Regions from separate parts of the Allobosea beijingensis genome, predicted to be linked through region 1. Evidence: riboswitches for the same ligand, from Rfam matches in the RefSeq annotation. Region 1 holds a riboswitch; each other region holds the start of a gene.
The links. Region 1 has a riboswitch for thiamine pyrophosphate ahead of Q9235_RS25215 (LuxE/PaaK family acyltransferase). Riboswitches for the same ligand answer to the same signal wherever they lie in the genome.
Positions count from the first base shown of each region.

Region 2: another riboswitch for thiamine pyrophosphate. It lies ahead of thiC (phosphomethylpyrimidine synthase ThiC); the one in region 1 lies ahead of Q9235_RS25215 (LuxE/PaaK family acyltransferase).
Region 3: another riboswitch for thiamine pyrophosphate. It lies ahead of thiO (glycine oxidase ThiO); the one in region 1 lies ahead of Q9235_RS25215 (LuxE/PaaK family acyltransferase).

Region 1 covers NZ_CP132359.1:5,240,465-5,243,732, forward strand. The annotation lists gene Q9235_RS25210 (acyl-CoA reductase) at 1-684, opposite strand, end outside; gene Q9235_RS25215 (LuxE/PaaK family acyltransferase) at 690-1,766, opposite strand; TPP riboswitch at 1,854-1,983, opposite strand; gene Q9235_RS25220 (EAL domain-containing protein) at 2,168-3,268, shown strand, end outside.
Region 2 covers NZ_CP132359.1:2,691,583-2,694,850, reverse strand. The annotation lists gene thiC (phosphomethylpyrimidine synthase ThiC) at 1-1,404, opposite strand, end outside; TPP riboswitch at 1,482-1,586, opposite strand; gene Q9235_RS12980 (hypothetical protein) at 1,658-1,855, opposite strand; gene Q9235_RS12975 (hypothetical protein) at 1,904-2,182, opposite strand; gene Q9235_RS12970 (OmpA family protein) at 2,294-3,247, opposite strand.
Region 3 covers NZ_CP132359.1:1,042,344-1,045,611, reverse strand. The annotation lists gene Q9235_RS05100 (hypothetical protein) at 540-755, opposite strand; tRNA gene Q9235_RS05095 (tRNA-Ser) at 903-993, opposite strand; TPP riboswitch at 1,210-1,310, shown strand; gene thiO (glycine oxidase ThiO) at 1,385-2,380, shown strand; gene thiS (sulfur carrier protein ThiS) at 2,364-2,561, shown strand; gene Q9235_RS05080 (thiazole synthase) at 2,563-3,268, shown strand, end outside.

The DNA of each region.
Region 1 (3,268 bases):
GGCCTCGCGCAGGAAGATCGGCTCGGTGGTCGCCTCGCCGCCCTTCCACCAGGTGATGGCGAGGCATTCGCCGATCTCGGGATCGACCTCTGCGAGCAGGCTGGCGAACCATCCGGCCGTCAGCGGCTCGGCCGAGGCGAGCTTGCCGATGCTGCCGGCCTTGACCAGCAATCCGCAGATCAGGCTCCAGAGCGAGAGCGCCGGGACATTGCCGGCCCAGACATGCAGCAGGAGCTGCGGACCATGAGCGCGCAGATAACCGCCCTTGGGCGTCGGCTGGAAACCGTCGAGCACGGCGGGATTGGCGAAATCCTCCGCCAGGAAGCGCTGGAGCTGCGGCTTGCGGAAGGTCTTGAGATAGCCGGTCAGGCCGAGGCGCACCGTCTCGCGATCATAGCCGGTGACGATCGGCAACAGGTGCTCGGCCTTGCGCCGCAGCGGGTGCGTGCGATCGAGCAGGCGCGCGATGGCGGCATCGATCGCGGCGACGATGCGGGCCGTCTCCATCCGCTTCAGCCGGGCGCGGGCATTGTCGCGCACATGCGCGCAGAGCGTTGCCGCCTGCGCTTCGTCGAGTTCCGGCAGCGCGATGACGGCACTCTCGCCCCAGGCGCTGTGGCTGACTTCGCGCCAGCGCAGTGCTTCGCGATTCAGGCCCGGCAGGTGGCCCGCATGCTCGATCACCGTGGTCAGCCCCGTGCTGCCGCGAGGAATTCGGCGACCGCGACCGAGCAGCCCTTCGAGGCCTCGCCATCGACGCGGCCGAGCAGCTTGAACCCGCCGGGCACGATCTCGCCGGCATCCTCGGTCAGGATCGCCGCGACGCAGTTGAAATGGGCGAGGTCGTGATGGACGATCACGCCGCGCTGGCCTTGAGGCAGGTCAGCCCCGGTCAGCGGATCGACCACGCGGCTGCGGATCCAGTGTGGTCCGGATTTCACGGACGGGCAGACGGCGTTGCCGTCGTCATAGAGCTGCGAGCTGAGCTCAGTCATCCCGTACATGTTGATGCAGGACGCGCGCGGCACGCCGAAGGCGCTGGCGAGCCCGTCATAGAACTCGTCCGGTCCCAACTCGCGCGACTGGCCCTTGAAACCGCCGGTATCGAGGATGCGGCTGCCTTCCGGCAGGGCGAAGCGCCGGCCGCTCGCGGCGAGCGCGTCCAGCACGGGCACGAAGGAATAGCTCGCGCCAAGCAGGGCGTAGGGCTCGCCGCTTGTCTCCGCTTGCTCCAGCGCCGACAGAAGCCCGTCCAGGTCGAGCCCGGCCGAATTGATGAAGGTCTCGGAATCCGCCGTGCCGCATTCGCGCTTGGCGAGTGAGAGATAGGTGGCGAGCGAAGAATTCGGCAGCTCCGTCTCGTTCGGGAAGAGAATGCCCATGCGGATGCGCTCGCGGCCCTGCATGAAGCGCGCGCGGAAATTCACCAGCATCGAGCGCTTCCAGACGTCGAGCGTCGGGTGATAGCTGCGGCCGCGAATGCCTTGCGTCGTGCCGCTGGTCATGAAGACGTGGCTTGCCTGCTCAGGCGGGCTGCAACTCAGCGTCAGGTCCTTGAAGGCGGTGATCGGTACGGCCGGGATAGCGCGCCAGTGCCGGACGGAAAGCGGCGTGCGGCCGCGCTGCAGGCAGAAGCGCTTATAGGGCTCGTTGTTGCGGAACTGATAGGCGAAGACCTTGAGCGCCATCGCCTCGAATTCGGCTTCCGACGCGTCGGGAAGCGCGATGAACGCCGATAGCGCCGCGATGATCTCGGCTTGCGTCACTTAAACCCACTCCGTTCGGACGCGCGGCCAGGCCGGGAGCGTCGATCGCTGGAGGATCACGAGCGCAAGCTGGAATCAGGGCCTGTGACGGCCGCATGTCCCGCATCCCTACGCCGGTATGATCCGGATCAGGTTCGGAGGGTCACCGCGTTGCTTGGGCTCGAAAGCCCGGCCGGCGGAATCTCAGCCTCCTAGCGAGGCCCCCCTGGGAACGGATGCAGATGACGAGCGGCGGGCCCCGCTGTCAAGCGATAACGATACGACGTCACGGCGATGGCAGAGATCGACGCGGCGGGCCGTCGGGAAGAAGCCAATTCCGGTTTTGCGGGGATTGCGCTATGCCGCACATGCGAACAGCAATCCACGAGTTGCCATGAAGAGGCGGCTCCAGGGAGTGACCGATGAAGATCGTAATGGTTGGGTCTGGCTATGTGGGGTTGGTCTCCGGGGCTTGCTTTGCGGATTTCGGGCATGACGTGGTGTGCGTCGACAAGGTCGAGGCCAAGGTCGCGGCGCTGAAGCGCGGCGAGATCCCGATCTTCGAGCCCGGCCTGTCGGAACTGGTGCGCAGCAACGCGGCGGCGGGGCGCCTGTCCTTCACCACCGATCTCGCCGGGCCCGTCGCGGACGCGGATGCGGTGTTCATCGCGGTCGGCACGCCCTCGCGCCGCGGCGACGGCTTCGCCGATTTGTCCTATGTCTATGCCGCGACCCGCGAGATCGCCGGGGCGATCCAACGGAAACGGCGGCAACAACGGCAACGGGAATGGGAACAGCGGGAACGGCAACGGAAACGGGGGCAACAACGGCAACGGGAATGGGAACAACGGGAACGGCAACGGAAACGGGGGCAACAACGGCACCGGGAATGGGACCAACGGGAACGGCAACGGAAACGGGGGCAACAACGGCACCGGGAATGGGACCAACGGGAACGGCAACGGAAACGGGGGCAACAACGGCACCGGGAATGGGACCAACGGGAACGGCAACGGAAACGGGGGCAACAACGGCAACGGGAATGGGAACAACGGGAACGGCGGCAACAACGGGAACGGGAACAACGGGAACGGCAACGGAAACGGCAAGAAGTAGCCAGGCTGGCTTCCGGCGCACGGGGGAAGAAGATGTCGCGTCTGCGTATCCACCTGCTGGTCGGGATCGTGCTCTCTGCCCTCGTGCTGTCAGGCGGGCATGGCTGGCTACGGGAACGACTGATCGATCTGCGCTACGGTCTGCTGACCCGGCCCGCCTCCGCCACTATCGCGCTCGTTGAAATCGATCCGCCGTCGATCTCCGCAATTGGGCAGTGGCCCTGGCCGCGCAGCGTTCACGCTAAGCTGCTGCAGGCGCTCGAAAAGGCGGGTGTCAGCGATGTCGTCTTCGACGTGGATTTCAGCTCCCCGTCCAATAGTCAGGATGACGCGGCATTTGCGTCGGCCCTGGAGGCGGCCGGCGGTTCCACGATCCTTCCGGCCTTTCGTCAGCGGCATAGCCCGAGC
Region 2 (3,268 bases), 2.5 Mb from region 1:
GGAGGTGATATGGTCATAGCCCGGTGCGATGTCGGTGGTCAGCGGTCCAAGCGTGTAGAAGGGCGCCTCACCGCATTCCCGCAATTGCTTGTCCATGTTCTCCTTGATCTTGTGCATCGGCACATGGCCGGGGCCCTCGATCATGACCTGACAGCCCTTGTCCCAGGCGATCTTGGTGAGTTCGCCCAAGGTCTCCAGTTCGGCGAACTGGGCCCGGTCGTTGGCATCGGCGATCGAACCCGGACGCAGGCCGTCGCCGAGCGAGAACGAGACGTCGTAGCGCCGCATGATCCCGCAGATCTCGTCGAAGCGCTCGTAGAGGAAGCTCTCCTTGTGATGCGCCAGGCACCAGCGCGCCATGATCGAGCCGCCGCGCGAGACGATGCCGGTGACGCGATTGGCGGTCAGCGGAACGTAAGGCAGGCGCACGCCGGCATGGATGGTGAAATAGTCGACGCCCTGCTCGGCCTGCTCGATCAGCGTGTCCTTGAACACCTCCCAGTCGAGCTTGATCGGATCGCCGCCGACCTTCTCCAGCGCCTGATAGATCGGCACCGTGCCGATCGGGACCGGCGAGTTTCTGAGGATCCAGGAGCGGATATTGTGGATGTTGCGGCCGGTGGAGAGGTCCATCACCGTGTCGGCGCCCCAACGGATCGCCCAGACCAGCTTCTCGACCTCCTCGGCCGCGCCGGAGGTGACGGCGGAGTTGCCGATATTGGCGTTGATCTTGACCAGGAAATTGCGGCCGATCGCCATCGGCTCCAGCTCGGGATGGTTGATATTGGCCGGGATGATGGCGCGGCCGCGCGCGATCTCCTCGCGGACGAATTCCGGCGTGACGAATTCCGGCACATTGGCGCCGAAGCTCTCGCCATCGGCATGGCGCTCGCGCGCGCCTTCGAGCATGGCGGCGCGGCCGAGATTCTCGCGATGCGCGACATAGATCATCTCGGGCGTGACGATACCGGCCTTCGCGAATTCGTACTGCGTCGTGAGCTGGCCGGGCCTGGCTTGCAGGATCGGACGTTCTGCCGGGCAAGCGGGCACGAGCTGCTCGGCCGAGATGTTGCCGTTATCGGCTGCGGTGACGGCACGGCCCACGACCACATCGAAGCCGCGCGCATCGAGCCAGGCGCGGCGCGGCTGGACGAGGCCGGCGTTGAGGTCGATTTTCGCGTCGGTCTCGGTGAAGGGGCCTGAAGGGTCGTAGAGGCGCACCGGCGGCTCTGCATCGGTCGTCAGTACGACCTCACGGAAGGGCACGCGCATCTCGGGATGCTCGGGCGCCGCGACATAGATCTTGCGCGAGCCGATGATCGGCCCGGTCGTCACGCCGGTCGGGGCCGAGAATTTGGGCGCGGTCTTGACGCTGTTCTTCTGAGGTTTGGTGTGGGCATTCATGGGGATCTCCTCCTTGGTAAAGGTCAGGAGATCCGGCGTCGAAGCGGTTCAAGCGCTGTGATGCGGGTGCAGGCCAAGGCCGCGCCGCGTTCCAGTCCCTCCGCCGGTATGACCCGGATCAGGTTCGATGGGTTCGGCTTCGAAAGCCGTCTCAGCCCTTTCGGGCACCCCTCGGAACGCAGACGAGGTTAGGCGCAGCGCCGCCGCTTGGCAACGGGCTCAGCGAAGCTCCCATAGGATTGGAAGGAATGGCTCAGGCGGTCCGGTCGACCAGCATGCCCTGCCCGGCCGGCAACGTCGCTTGCGTCTGCTCGACGTTCTGCTGGAGCATGGCGAGGAGCCCCTGCTCGGCCTGCGCATTCTGCCTGAGCATCTCGATGGAGAGCGCCTGCTGCGTCGAGGCTGCCTGCATCGTCAGGATGTTGGTGGCGAGGGAAACGGCGTCGCTCATGGCGGGCACCCTAGCCCGGCAACCCTACCAAATCCTCAACCCGGTCGCTCAAGGTGCAATGATCGAAGGCACCGGCTTCGGCATCGGCAGGTCGCGGTCAGGCCTGACAGGTGTCTGCGCCTTGTCCTCGCTGGTGCCGCGCTTCTCGTCGCGGGGCGCGGCGCTATTGGCCGCCGGCGGGCGGGCGGCCTCTCCCGATCGCGGCGCCAGCGGCACGCCGGGCGCCCGTTGCTTGGTCGGAGGCGAAACAGTCTGCGCCTGTCCGGGCAAAATTGCCGGTGAGCTAGCGATCAGTGATCCGGCCAGAACCAGAACAAACTTTTTCATGACGGCATCTCCCTTCGGCCATTCCTCCGGAAACGAAACAGGCGCAGGAAACGACTGTTCCCTGCGCCTGCGGAAGAGCGGTGCCGCCTGGAAAGCGGCTCGACCCGATCGCTACTGGTTCTGGCCGCTCAGCAGCGGCGTGATGCGCCGGAGCGTGACGCGCCGGTTCTCGCGTGTGGCCTCCTGCGTGTTCACCTTCAGATATTGCTCGCCATAGCCCTGGGTCGTCAGGTTCTCCGGCGGAATCTGGAAGTCGCGCGTCAGGATCTCCGCGACCGATTGGGCACGCCGGTCGGAGAGCGAGAGATTGTCGACATCGGCGCCGACCGCGTCGGTGTGACCCTCGACGAGGAAGACCTCGTTCGGCGAGCGCTGCAGGGCGCGCTTCACCGAATCCGCGATCACAGAGAGGCGGCGCCCCTGATCGGCCCCGACCTGCCATGAGCCGGAGTCGAAATTGATCGTGTCGATATCGACGCTGCGCATGCGGGCGCGCAGGTCCGGCGAGTAGCGGACCTCGTCCAGCGTGTAGCGGCGCGGGATCGCGGCGATCGGCGGAGCCGTGATCGTCTCGTAGATCAGGTTCTCGTCGGCCCGGTCCGCGTCGACGATATAGCGCTCGCGCGGGATCGGCAGCGGCGGCGGCGGCAGCACGACGACATCGTCGGCGAAGCGCCCCGGACGGTCCCGCAGCGTGTTGTCGATGATGATCACCTCGCGGTTGTCGCGGTCGACGCGGGTGCGGCGGATCAGCCGGCCCTCCTCGTCCGTGACGGTGACGATGCGCGTGCCGTCCGGCCGCTCGAAGACCGTGCGGTTCTCGTCGCCGCGGCGCTCGGAACGGCCCTGCCAGCCGAGATCACGGAAGCGCTGGTCCTCGTCGCGGCGGATGATGGCACGGCCGTCATCGTCGCGGATGATGGTGCGGCCGGGCTCGCGGATGACGGTGACGTCACCCTCGCGCCGTTCCTCGCGGCGACTGCGGATATCCTCGAAGCGCTGCGCCCCTTGCGTCGCCATGATGCCGCCGAGGACGCCGGCGCCGAGGCCGATCGCACCGGCCACGCCCGGCGAGATGCCGCCACG
Region 3 (3,268 bases), 1.4 Mb from region 1:
GAGTGTGTAAGCGTTCGCACCCGCACCGCCTACAGCCCAGGGCGATTTACGACATGAAGGCCGCCGGTGCAGATCGGCGTGCTTTTGATTTGAGTCCTCTAGACGGCTGCCGGCACCCGCAATTATGTCTTCATAAAAAATGGGGGACACCATGGCTGATGACACTGTTGCTGCTCACAGAGTGCTAGGATTCCAAGTCGGACAAGGACCGAATGAGGTTGTGGTCAAGCTTGAGTTGGCAGTCCGATCAGGCCCGGCCTCGCGGATCGCAATTGCCCTTGGTCCGAAGGCTGCCGCCGAACTAGCCAAGCAGTTGGGAGAGGCGAGCGCTGCCGCCGCGATTGCAAAGACGCCGACCAGCTTCAGACAATAGGTAGAGCGCCATGGAGTTCATCGCGGGAACGATTGTGGGCGCCTTCGTCGTATGGGCGATCATGCGTCCGGCAGCGCGAGCGCACCTTTCACCGAGAGGTCAGAACGGCCTGCCAAAGACGGACGGCTGGAAAGCCACCTACATCCGCCGACGCTAGAAGCAACGTCTAGGGTCGCTCGCGATAGCGCTCCAATGCCGCGCGCTTCAAGTTCTCTTGATCGAGCGCCGCATGGGCGAGGCCAGCGATGATGTGGGCGAGGCGGGTTCGCTCGCGCTCCACATTGAGCGGCGGCACGTCCGGCTTGATCTCGGCCCACACCGCTTCCAATGCGGCCTGAGCAAGCGCCAGATCGCGAGAATCAGTCAGCGATGAGAACGGCACACCTTCCCCCTATGTGTCCGCATGATTTTAGGGATGCTGGGAGAGGGCGCAAGCCGGCGCAGCGCTACACAAAAGCACTCACACTTTTGCTACATAATCGCTCACAACTTCCAAGCTAAGCGACTGAAAAATAAAAGGAAAAAAGAGTGGCGGAGACGGAGGGATTCGAACCCTCGATACCCTTGTGGGGTATGCTCATTTAGCAAACGAGTGCCTTCAGCCTCTCGGCCACGTCTCCGGCGAGAGGCTCTATGCCCGATTGCAGAGCCGTTTGACAAGCCTTGTCGGCAACTTCCTTTGCCTCTCTTGTGCATGCGTCCGAAGGGCTCGCCGAGCACTCCGTTGGTAAGGGAGAGCTTGAGAACGCCGGAGCTGCCATCGCAGGGCTGGAATTGCCGCAAGAGAGCCTTGCGCCGGCTCGCCTTGCTCCGCTGCCGGGCAACCACTAGATTGAAGCCGTCCGTTGGGGTGCCGAGAGGCTGAGAGGCGTGTTCGCGCCAACCCATCGTACCTGATCCGGGTAATGCCGGCGAAGGGAACGGTCTTCGGCAGACACCGTGCTCGTGCCCCAGGCCGCTGCCTTCCCGGGAGCAGGGAAGACTATGACAGCGGAACGCCCTCAGTCGGGCTTGAACATCGCAGTGGTCGGAGCCGGCGTCGTCGGCCTGGCCTGCGCGGCGGAGTTGCTGGCGCGCGGTGCGCAAGTCACCATCCATGAGCGTGGCCCGCGCGTCGGCGCCGAGGCCTGCTCCTGGTTCGCCGGCGGCATGCTCGCGCCCTGGTGCGAGGGCGAGAGCGCCGAGGAGCCGGTGATCCGGCTCGGGCAGCAGGCCGCCGACTGGTGGGAGCGCCATGCCGGCGGCGTCGTACGCAGTGGCACGCTCGTCGTGGCGCCGAGCCGGGATCGCTCCGAGCTGCGTCGTTTCGGCCAGCGCACCAGCCATTTCGAGGAGATCGATGGCGAGGCCATCGCCGGGCTCGAACCCGATCTCGCAGGACGTTTCTCGCGCGGGCTGTTCTTCGTGGGCGAAGGCCATCTCGATCCGCGCCAGGCGATCGCCGCTTTGGCCGAGCGGCTGGTCGCGAACGGGGCCGCGATCCATTTCGACCGTGCCGTGGAACCCGCCGATCTCGATGCCGATATCGTCCTCGACTGCCGGGGGCTGGCGGCGCGTGATGTCCTGCCCGATCTGCGCGGTGTCAAGGGTGAGATGCTGCTGCTGCGCAGCGACGAGATCCGCCTGTCGCGGCCGGTTCGGCTGCTGCATCCGCGCATCCCGCTCTATATCGTGCCTCGTGCCGACGGGCTGTTCATGGTCGGCGCGACCATGATCGAGAGCGGCGAGCGCCGCCGTGTCTCCGCCCGCGCCATGCTGGAATTGCTCGGCGCGGCCTATGCGCTGCATCCGGCCTTCGCCGAGGCGGAGGTCGTCGAGATCGGCACCGATGCCCGCCCGGCCTTTCCGGACAACCTGCCGCGGCTGACGCGCCGCGGCCGGGTGATCCATGTCAACGGGCTCTATCGTCACGGTTTCCTGCTGAGCCCCGCCATGGCGCGGATGGCGGCGGAGGCCGTGCTTAACCCGCAAGCCAGACCGGAGATGCTGCATGACCTTGCTGCTTAACGGCGCGCCCCAAACCGTCGCGGCCAAGACGCTGGCCGAGGCGCTGGCCGAACTGGGCTTTGGCGGCCGCATCGTCGCGACCGCGGTGAACGGCGATTTCGTGCCGGCCCGGAAGCGCGCCGAGACGGCTCTGAGCGAGGGCGACCGTATCGAGATCGTAGCCCCGATGCAGGGAGGCTGAGATGGCGTCCTTCTATGGCTTCGAACCGCAGAACCCGCTTTTCCTGGGTACGGCGCAATATCCGTCGCCGGCCATTCTTGCCGAGGCGGTGAAGCGCTCCGGCACTGAGGTCGTCACCGTCTCGCTGCGCCGGGAATCGGCGGGTGGGTCCGGTCAGGGTTTCTGGGCGCTGATCCGCGAGCTCGGCGTCAAGGTTCTCCCCAACACGGCCGGCTGCCACACCGTCAAGGAGGCGGTGACCACCGCGCAGATGGCGCGCGAGGTCTTCGGCACGGACTGGATCAAGCTCGAGGTGATCGGCGAGGACGACACGCTCCAGCCGGACGTGATCGCGCTGGTCGAGGCCGCACGCATCCTGAGCCGTGACGGCTTCAAGGTCTTTCCCTACACCACCGAGGATCTCGTGATTGGCGGGCGCCTGCTCGATGCCGGCTGCGAGGTGCTGATGCCCTGGGGAGCGCCGATCGGCTCGGGCAGGGGGCTCAACAACCCCTATGGCCTGCGCAGCATGCGCCAGCATTTCCCGGATATCCCGCTCGTGGTCGATGCCGGAATCGGCCTGCCCTCCCATGCCGCGCAGGCGATGGAGATGGGCTATGACGGCATCCTGCTCAACACCGCCGTCGCCAAGGCCGGCGATCCCGCTGCGATGGCGGAAGCTTTCGCGCTCGCCATCCGCGCCGGCCGCCAGGCTTTCGCCGCGCAGC